DNA from 2 places in the uncultured Phascolarctobacterium sp. genome. Region 2 is predicted to be linked to the other one. Evidence: riboswitches for the same ligand, from Rfam matches in the RefSeq annotation. Region 2 holds a riboswitch; the other holds the start of a gene.
The links. A riboswitch is a leader RNA that binds a small molecule or an ion and turns the genes downstream of it on or off. The one in region 2 is predicted to bind cyclic di-GMP.

Region 1 (5,328 bases), on a different contig from region 2:
CGATCTGGCCAAAAACTACCAGATCTCTCAATTTGATCAGCCGATCTGTCTGGGCGGCCATATCGACATCGAAGTGGAAGGCGAGAAAAAACGCATCGGCGTTACCCGCATCCACATGGAAGAAGACGCAGGCAAGCTGAACCACAGCGGCGCTACCATCAGCACTTCCGATTCCTCGGCAGTCGATTACAACCGTGCCGGCGTACCTCTGATCGAGATCGTTTCCGAGCCGGATATGCGCAGCTCGGAAGAAGCCCGTGCTTATCTGGAACAGTTAAAAGCGATCCTGGAATATACCGACGTCTGCGACTGCAAAATGCAGGAAGGCAGTCTGCGCTGTGACGCTAATATTTCTGTAATGCCGGAAGGCGCTACTGAATTCGGTACCCGCGCCGAGATCAAAAACCTCAATTCCTTCCGGGCTTTAGTACGCGCTATCGAATATGAAGTCGAGCGTCAGATCGACCTGATCGAGAGCGGCGGCCATGTAGTGCAGGAGACCCGCACCTGGGACGACGCCCAGGGCATGACCTTATCCATGCGCAGCAAGGAAGAAGCCCATGATTACCGTTATTTCCCGGAACCGGATCTGGTGCCAGTAGAGATCGATGATGCCTGGATCGAACGGGTACAGAAGGAACTGCCGGAGCTGCCGGCACAGCGTCAGCAGCGGTTGATGTCCGAACACGGGCTGCCTGCTTACGACGCCGGTCTGATCGTGGCTACAAAAGCTATGGCTGATTACTTTGACGCTGCCTGCAAAAATGCCGGCGACGACAAAGGCGTGTCCAACTGGCTGCTGGGCGACGTTTCTGCTTACCTCAACAACGAAGGCATCGAGATCGACGCTTTCCCGATCAAACCGGAAAATCTGGGCGAAATGGTCGCTTTGATCAAAGGCGGCGTCCTGTCCAGCAAACTGGCGAAAAAAGTTTTTGCCGAAATGCTCAAAGCTGACAAATCGCCGAAAGTCCTCGTTAAAGAGCTGGGACTGGAGCAGGTCAGCGACGAAGGCGCTATTGCCGCTATCGTCGACGAAGTGCTGGCTGAAAATCCGCAGTCTGTCGCCGATTTTAAGGCCGGTAAGGACCGCGCTATCGGCTTCCTCGTTGGTCAGGTCATGAAAAAATCCCGCGGTAAAGCCAATCCGGGTATGGTCAACAAATTATTAGTAGAGAAAATGCAGTAATCTGACTGCTGATTTTAAAGTTTGTAAAATGGAGGTGCCGTAGTGAATAAACCGTTTGTTTTTGTCGGTTCAGGGCTGGGCTATTTATGGCTGCTGATCTGGACGACTGTCGTTTCTATTGTGACTTTGGGCCTGTTTTTCCCGTGGGCCTACTCGGCGCAGCAGCGCTGGATCTGTGCTAATACCTACGTTGAAGGCAGACGGCTGCGTTTTGACGGCACCGGGCTGGGCTTCTTTTTCCAGTGGCTGGTCATCATGATCCTGACGGCTATAACCTTTGGCATCTATGCGCCCTGGGGCTATTGCCAGTTCAAACGCTGGGAGACCCGCAATACGGTTTTTGATGATTGACGCCAACAGATAATTAAAGTGAATAACAGTTATCAGCTAAAGCTCCGCCTGAAAGGCGGAGCTTTTTTGCTCAGCAGAGATTTATTTTTATTTGTATATAAAATATTTCAGAATGTAAATAAATAAACTTGTTAATATATAAAATTTATGGTATTCTTTTAATAAATAAAAGAATATTAATTAATGCAAAAATGGCAAAGCTGTCGAAAGGCAGTGACGCAAAGCTATAGGGTCTACTTCGTATAACGAAATGACAGCCAGTTGCTCATTAATCAGGGGTATTTCTCTGTTTTGGACAATGTTGATGCCTGACCGTTATACGGTCGGGTATTTTTATTTATGCGATAAGTTCAGGGGATATAACAAAGACAAAGAAGGTGCGGCAGCATGTCGGGGAAAGTGGAAAGGGAAAAAATTTTAAGTCAGAAAGTGATGCTTTCGTTGCTTATGGCAGGTACAATGTCCGTTTGTATATCCGGGGGGGACGTGTGGGCTGAGAAGACGGTAAAGCTAAATAGCGATACTGTTTATAATGTTATTGATGAAATACCAATGTCGATAGAGATGAACGGGCATAATATTATCAGCAATGTTACGTTCGGTGACGGAACTGCAAAACGGGAACTTTTGGGTACAGGTAAAGAGACGCTTAAAATAGTTGGTGATAATACTTATCAGTATGGAATAGGAGCTTTCCATGGTGAAGATTCTAAAATAAATTTTTCTAATATAAAAGAAATTAATATCAGTGGCGCATGGATAACCAATGATAATGGTAGTGCATTATATACTAACGCTAAAGGATCTATTAATTTAGATCATATAGGGTTATTAAAAATTGAAAACAGTGAAGACTCCGGTATTGGTATACATACTATGGCCGGTGAAGTTAATCTACAGGCTGATAGTGTAATTGTTGTAGGTAAAAATGATATATTATATGATAGGGCTATTTTAGCGCAATTGAGCGGCGTGCAAGATGAATCCAATGGCCAAAATGCAGTTGTTGACATTAATGCTAATACTATCGATTTTCATACAACTGGTATAACTATTGCTGCTGTTAACTGGAGTGAACCGATTTCTGATAATGAGGTAAAAGTAAATTTAAAAGCAAAAAATATTTCTATTATTTCAGATAGCTCAACTGGCTTATCTTCATATAGTTATAATTTCTATGAAAATAATGATCATATGACTGGTAAAACAGCGATTATTTTAAATGCTGACGAAACTGTGGTTATTAAGGGCGCTAGAAATGCTGTTTATGCAACTAATGGCAGAAAAGAGAATGATGCTTTTATTAGCATTGAAGCCGGTAAAACCATCTGTATTACTGGCAATACCAATGCACTGTATGCCGGTTCTAACGCTTTAGTAAAAATCAATGACAATGGCACGGCTAAAGTAAATCTTACTGGCAATGTCGTTGCTGAAAATGGTGGACAGATACTTGTTAAAAACGCCGGCCAGACGGGTGCGATATATGCTGCTTCTGGTGGAGACATCAGGTTTATTGACGCAGGGAATATCGCTGCGCTAAGTAGGCCTGTTGCAAATGGAAGCAGCAACTATGCCGCTATTGGTGCTGAAGCTGCTGACATAAGCATTAAAGCTAAGAATGTCACTATCAATAGCGGTGCAACTGCGCCGACCAGCGGCAGGATTATGGGTATTTATGCTACAAAGGGCTCTGATATTACTATTGATGCTGACAAAATTGATATTGATTTGCAGTCTGTAGCTAGTGATAATTTAAGTGTTGACAGGATCGTTGCTATTGATAATTCTGTAAATGCCGGGAAAACGATAGCGCTAAATAGCAACTTAATAACGATCAATGCGCTGCAAGAGGGTGCTAATAGCGTTTGCCAAGCTGTTAGAGCGAATCAGGGGAATGTTGATTTTAACGGAAATACGAAGGTTACTGTAAGAGGGGATCAGGTAAGCAGTGAAGTAATAGGGGTTAATGCATTAGGTGATGTTGGTACCACGGCAACAGTTATTAATTTTAATGGTGATGAAACTTCTATTAAAGCCGAAGGCGGGGCAAGATTTGTTATGGCGGTTGAACCTTCCGGTGGTACTGTGAATTTTACTGGTAAAAAAGTTGATATCACTGTTGTTAATAAAAGTCGTGAAGAGTCTCAGTCAGTTGCTATTTGGTCTCAATATGGTGCTAATGTTAATGCCAGTGCTGATACGGATATCACAGCAACTGTGCAAGGAAATATATATGCTAATGGCCTTTATGTTACAGACTTTGAAAAATATAATGGCAATGCAAAGTTGTTAGGTAATTTTACAGCCACAGTTATTAGTAATGATAGTGACGCTACGGGCATTTATGGTGATCTTTCTGACGTTGTAGAATCAGGAACTGATGGCATTATTACTATTGGTAAAAATTTAACGCTTGATATTCTTGCTGAAAAAGGAGAGGCCTACGGGATTTATGGAACGGGCAAATACAATAAAACCACCGTTTTGGGAGATGCGTTAATCACGGCACAGGGTGATACTGCGGTTGGTATCGGTGGTGCAAACGCAGCTAATATTGCTATTTTAGGTAATATTAGTATTGAAACTGTAGGCAAAACGGAAGCTTATTCTGTTTATGCATCTAGTGGCGCTAACGTCAGCCTGGGCAGCGCTGGTAAAACCGTTGATCTGAATGGCGACGTTGTTGCTAAAAATAATGGTGTGATTAATATTGCCGGTAAAACTAACACCATTAACGGTATAGTAAAGGCGGTTGACGGTGGTACTGTTAATCTGAACGGCGCCAGTGACGCTGTTTATAATAATATCAGCATCAACAGCTTCGTTACTAAAGGGACTAGCAGTGATGGCAGCGTCAAATTGAGCGGCGGTACGATGAATTTCGGTATGTTGAATAATCAAAATTTAGCCGCTAATTCTTTCGTTGTTAGTGGTGGTTCTTTAAAAGCTGCTTCTGAGGATATTTTTACCAATAGTTTAACGGCGGCAGGTACTACTGCGAAAAGTGGTAAAATCTTGGATGCGGTTGACCAGGTTGTAGATTTTAATAATGGCAAGCTGATCCTGACCGATGCGAAATATAATATGGGCTGGCTAAAAACAGCTAAAACGGCTCTTAATGATGCGGATTATGGAACGATGAGTTTAGTATTTACTGGTATTTTAGTCACTGCTGGTGGCAAAGAACAAACAGAAGCTGCGGCTGATGATCTTGCTGCCACAGGTGCTGTACATGCGGGGGTAACTGCTACTGTTACTGAAAAGGACGTTACTATAGGCAGTGGCAGCCTCGAAAATCTCGGTGCTAAAGATTTGGCTCTTGGCGGTTCAGCTGCAGATGCGAGCAAAATAACTGTAGGGAATGGTAAAGCATTGACTTTGGTCGGTGGCGGCAGTGAAAATGATGCTTTAGTAAAAACTGCTGATGGTACTGCTAAAACTGATGTTGCTGTGTTAGTTGGTAACAGTACAAACGCAGGAACTTTAAATCTTGGTGTTGCAGGAACTGCCAGCGGCGGTAATCTAAATGCGGCGGTTGTCATTGCTAATGATAACAGTAAAGTGAATGTCGATGCCGGTACGTTTAAAGTTAATGAAATCAGTGCCGATAAAGGTGCGATCAGCGTCAACGAAGGCGCAGCACTCAAGACAGAGAGTTTGACTGTTGGCTCAGAAGGAAGTACGGTTAAGCTCAGCGGGACAGGTACATTAGAAGCTCAGAGTATGACTATCAGTAAAGGAACGATAGAAGTTACAGGTACGGCTAAGGCTGGTAATCTTAAGGT
Region 2 (5,328 bases):
TCGAGCTGATGCGGGAGGTGCGCAGTAATACTTATCCGCTGTCGGTGCGTAATGCGGCGATCGCCGTGGTGCTGTGCAATCTGGAGCTGCTGCGGCGCCCGGACTGGCGTCAGGCGGCAGTCGATCCGTATTTTTATGATGACCGGAATGTGGAGAGCGTCAAACGGTATCTGGCGAAACGGGTCCTGGGCTGTGAGGCGGCCAGCGTGTCTGATCTGACTGATAAGCGGATCACAGAGCTTGAGCAGGCGGTGAGCGCGATTGGGATCGGTAATTTTAAAGAGATCATTTTGCAGAGCTTTATGTATTATCTGGATGTGGATCTGGGCTTTTATGATTTGCAGCTGGTGAAGGAGAAGCTTGATTCCTCGATCATTTGAGGTGGCTGGTATGGAAAATTTTGCGGTATTATGCCCGGAGCTGGCGTTTAAAATAGAATATTATGCGGAGGCTGACGCCTATAAAAATGCTGTCGGTACGGAGTGCGGGCAGTTTTGCTGCTGCACCGGCAGCCGTGAGGACGGCTATATCCTGTCGCTGAACAGTGAGCTGCTGCAGGAGGCCTGGGAGCAGTCGGCGCTGCACGGACTGCTGACGTTAGAGCGTTTTACCGATTGCTTTATCGTCAATGAGTTAAGCGCGCTGCGCTACGAAAAGGCGGCGCTTTTTGCAGGGGCGGAGGGGTACAGGCATACGGCGCGGCTGCAGGAGGACAGTTTATACCGCTGCGTCTATAAAAGTTTGTTTCAGACTTTCTGCGAGTATAAGCTGGCGCGTGAGCTGCCCGAGTTCGGCAAGCTGCTGACATTGTTCAATCTGACGACGCAGGATGCGGAGCTGGAGCGGCTGGCGAAATATCTGCCGCGGCGGCAGCAGCTTGCTGAATTGCAGGCATTTTTGAAGTACGGCATTATCGAGCGGCGGGCTGACAGCAGTTTTTATGATTTTATGGTGCCGCTGGCGCTGTCGGCGGTGCGGACGGAGCTGCGCAATGTGATCGTGGTGACGGGGCTGCTGACCCGATGGCTGCAGGGCTTACAGGCAGGCGACACTGCTGAGGAAGCGTGGGCGGAAAAAGCGGCAGCAGAGGCGGCAGGCGCAGCAGGTTCGCTGCCAGAGGTGAAGATGCTCAGCGACGAAGAATTATGTGAGGTCGTGCGGAAGGAACATATCCGTGAGCTGAAAGCGAAAATGCAAAACGCCGCTACCCAGGTCGGCAAGCTGGCCGGGGCAGGGCGCATGGTCAGCCGCGCCGGCGATACTTCACAGTTCTTTTTGGATACGGTGCACAAATACAGGCGCGAGATCAGCGAACTGGAATATATCTTTAAGCAGAGCTTTACGTCGATGAAGATCATTGACGCTTACGACGGCGACGTGAATCTGAAAAAGCAGCAGGAAGCTTATCTGGCTTCCAAAACAGCCGAGGAAAGCAAGGTCTATCAGTATTATCTGCGGCGCAAGGTCTCGGTCGATATCATGATCCTGCGCGACGTATCGGGCAGCACCTACCGCTTTGAACGCGAATACGCCGAAGCGCTGGTCGAGATTCTGGCGGCGGTCAATAATTTTGACGGCATCAGAACGCTGGTGATAGATTTCGAGGGCGGCGCCAAAGTGCGTAAAAGCTTTACCGATAAGGCGGAGCAGACTTCGATCGTGCCGCTGTCGGGCGGGGGGACCAATCTGCTGCCGGCAGTCAGGCTGCTGCAGGAACAGGCGCTGAAGGGCAAGCGGCGGTTGCTGTTCCTGTTATCGGACGGCGAGATCAACGACCGTGAGCAGGCGGAAAAGGAGTTGGCTGCTTATTGCCGCCAAAACCTGATCGAGCTGGTGAAGATCACCTTTGAAGAAGAAGATAAATACGGCTACGAGCATACGACGATCGTCAATCTGCACAAGTTTCTGGCCCGCAGGATCATCGAAAAGGGGGCGGTCTACTGATGGAAAGCTTATTGAAATGCCCGCACGGGCTGGCAGCAGGCTGTGAGCAGCGGCAGGGGCTGAAAATCTACCGGCATCTGCAGGACGGGGCAGCGTGCGCTTTACTGAACGGTTTGCAGCTGACGCCGGAGGAAATTTTGCTGGCTATGGGGCAGACCTTCGTCAGCAGCGGCAGCTGTGCTGCTTTGGCGCCCTATGTGCGGTGCGGCGAGCTGGCTGCAAGTTATGTGCCGCCGCAGGTCAGCACAGCGCTGAACGAATTTATTTTGTTTTTTCACGAATGCAGCGAGGTGCGGCAGCTGGTATATCAAACAGTGCTGACGGCAGCCACAGGCGGCGACGTTAAAGCTTTTGAGGAACTGCTGGAATTGACGCTGTTTGCCTTGTGCTATGCCCGCTATCAGGAAGACGCCAGAAGTTATAAAAAGAAGATCAAGGAGCTGCTGGCATATTTTGGTACAGGGCTGCCTGATATTTTAATGGCGTTTAAAATAGACTGCTCAAGGCAGACGGCGGTCAGCAGCTTTTATGACGAGGTGTGCTTTCAGCTGAAATATGAATATTGGGACAGGGAAACGGGCACAGACAGGCAAAAGCAGCGGCTGGCAGTAAAGCGGCTGCTGGAAAGCAGGAAGTAAAAAGTAAAGAGCGCAAATAAAAGAAGCGGAGTAGTTAGATGCTACTGCCGCTTCTTTTATTTGTTTCGGTGAAATTATTATATTAAACAGAAAAGTGTAAAGTCATTCTGTTATTATGAAAAAATGTAAAATTTGGAAAAACAATGCATACGTCTTGCGTATTTTAAGACAAAGTGATATTCTTTTATATAATAAAAGAATATTAACAAATATAAAAATAATATAATTGGCAAAACTGGTGAAAACCAGCGACGCAAAGCTACAGGGTCTAAACCGTATGGAATGACAGCCAGCTGCGCTTAACAGGGATGTGCTACGCAGTTGTGTGACATCTCTGTTTTTTATTTCTCAAGAAAATTTTAAAATAAAAAGTAAAAAGTCTTGTGGGGGGGTACAGAGGTGCTATAATAATTTAAAAGCGACTTTTACAATCGTTAATAAAATATTGCGATTGAGGTAGAAGTGGTTTGCTTGCATTTCCAGTGAATAGTGTTGGCAAAATTTGGAAAGGTGGTCGTGATGATGTCCGGAAATTCTATAAGAAAAAGAGAATTGCAAAGAAAAGTATTATGTTCGCTGCTTGCAGCAGGTGTAATGTCCGTTTGTATATCTGGGGGGGACGTATGGGCGGCAGGAACTATCAAAGATAAGGATACTACTATTACTAGTAATATGAACATTATTGCAGACGACGGTAATTTTGAAGGTGCCAATAACAGATATGCTGCGATAGGAAATACACAGGCGGAAACAATGACAGTTACTGCTGCGTCAGGAGTTGTTGTCAGCAGTAGTGTAACGACGACAAATGGCAGAGCTATGGGTATTGTTAATACAGGTAATGGAATTTTAAATGTCAACGGCAGCTATATTTTTGACTTAGAAGCTGATACTGTAAGGGGTATTAGAAATAATGGTTACAATGACCTAAATTTAAATGGCGATTTTACGATTAAAGCAGTAAGTAAAAGTACAAATGCCGCTAATGATGTAGTTGTTGGAGTAGAGGCATTTAACGGGACTAATATTACTGTTAATGGAGATAAATTAGATATTGATATTACAACTGATAATGCTAGAATAATTGGCGTACAAAATTTTGCTAATAACGGTAACGTTATTACTTTTAACAGTAAAGATATGTCAATAAAAGCCGTGCAAACAGGTGAGGGTAGTTATTGTCAAGGTGTTCTAGGATACCAAAGCACGACTAATTTTAATGGGAATGTAGTTATTGATCTTAAAGCTGATCAAGTATCTTCTCAGGTTCATGGTGTAGATATTCAATGTGATCCTGGGAATGCTTATGAAACTGTTGTCAATTTTAATAATCAAAATACTGACATAAAAGTTGAAGGTGGATCAACGGCAACTGTAGCTGCCATCAGGGCATCAGGTGTTCCTGGAATCGTAAGCTTGAACGGTACGGTAACCAATCTCACAGCTACAAACATTGACGATGGATTGGCTGCTGCAATCATCAGTCAATATGGAGCGCACGTTAAATCCGGCGCCGATACGAATGTCAATGCTATTGTAAATTCTAAGAATGGCGATGCAGTTGCGATTTATATAAGTGAGTATGCCGGTTATAATGGAAATGTTGAATTAAAAGGAAATCTTACAGCAGATGTCATTAGCGAAAATGGTGACGCTTATGGTGTTATGGGAGAATTGTCTGATGATGTAAAGTCGGAGAATGATGGAAAGATTTATATCGGTAAAAATTTAGATTTGGATGTTCAGGCAAGTAATGGCAATGCCATAGGTATTGGTGCTGTTGGTAAATATAATAAAACTGTGATTGATGGCGATACCACTATTACAGCGGTAGGTAAAACTGCTGCAACTGCTTTATCAGCTAAAGATAGCGGTCAGATCATCGTCGGCAGTGCAGGTAAAACTGTTACGCTAACAGCAGGAAGCACAGGTGGAAAAGTAATAGGTATAAATGCAACTGGCGGTTCTGATGTTACTGTAAATGGTGAAAAATTAGTTCTTGATTTAAATTCCAAAGTGACCAATGGAACAGTCGATGACAGGATTATAGGTATTGACGGTTCAGCCAATGAGGGCGGTAAAATAACTATCAACAGCGCTGAAACATTACTTACAGGAGTACAGGAAGGTTCCACAGTATATAGTGATGGTGTACGCGCTAACATGAGTACGATCGATTTCAATGGTAATGTAACGATTGATCTAAAAGGCGATTTAAAAGATAATGTCAAACAAAGTCAGTTTGCCGGTGTTAATGTACAATGTGATCCTGGGGATAATTGGGATACAGCAGTCAATTTTAATGGTATAAAAACAGGCATCAAAGTTGCTGGTCAATCGTCCTGGCTTGCTGCTGTACAAGGTTCTGGCGTTCCGGGTTCGATAAATTTTACTGGTGAAAAGGTTGATTTAACGGCAATAAATAATAAAGCTGTTAGCGATGGCGCATCGACAACTGTCGGCATTTATTCTCAGTATGGCGCAACGATAAATTCCGCTGCGGATACTGATATTACGGCAACGGTACAGGCAAACGGTTATGCCAATGGTATTTATAATACCAATGCTTATGGTTATAATGGTAAGGTAAAATTAAACGGCAGCTTTACAGCAACAGTTACCAGTAATGAAAAAAGTGCCTATGGCATTTATAATGATCCTCTTGCCGAAGACAGTACCGGCGGCTCTGTTTTGATAGGTAAGAATTTGCAACTGCAAGTTACAGCTGCAAATGGTGAGGCTATAG

Region 1: linked by a shared signal. The riboswitch ahead of Q4G98_RS03585 (autotransporter domain-containing protein) and the one ahead of Q4G98_RS01130 (autotransporter domain-containing protein) in region 2 are both predicted to bind cyclic di-GMP.

What each region holds. Positions count from the first base shown of each region.
Region 1 covers NZ_CATWDQ010000003.1:36,709-42,036, forward strand. Annotated here, with positions in the region: gene gatB (Asp-tRNA(Asn)/Glu-tRNA(Gln) amidotransferase subunit GatB) at 1-1,189, shown strand, start outside; gene Q4G98_RS03580 (DUF898 family protein) at 1,232-1,540, shown strand; cyclic di-GMP riboswitch class I at 1,724-1,809, shown strand; gene Q4G98_RS03585 (autotransporter domain-containing protein) at 2,027-5,328, shown strand, end outside.
Region 2 covers NZ_CATWDQ010000001.1:268,541-273,868, reverse strand. Annotated here, with positions in the region: gene Q4G98_RS01145 (AAA family ATPase) at 1-380, shown strand, start outside; gene Q4G98_RS01140 (vWA domain-containing protein) at 391-1,944, shown strand; gene Q4G98_RS01135 (hypothetical protein) at 1,944-2,582, shown strand; cyclic di-GMP riboswitch class I at 2,801-2,883, shown strand; gene Q4G98_RS01130 (autotransporter domain-containing protein) at 3,177-5,328, shown strand, end outside.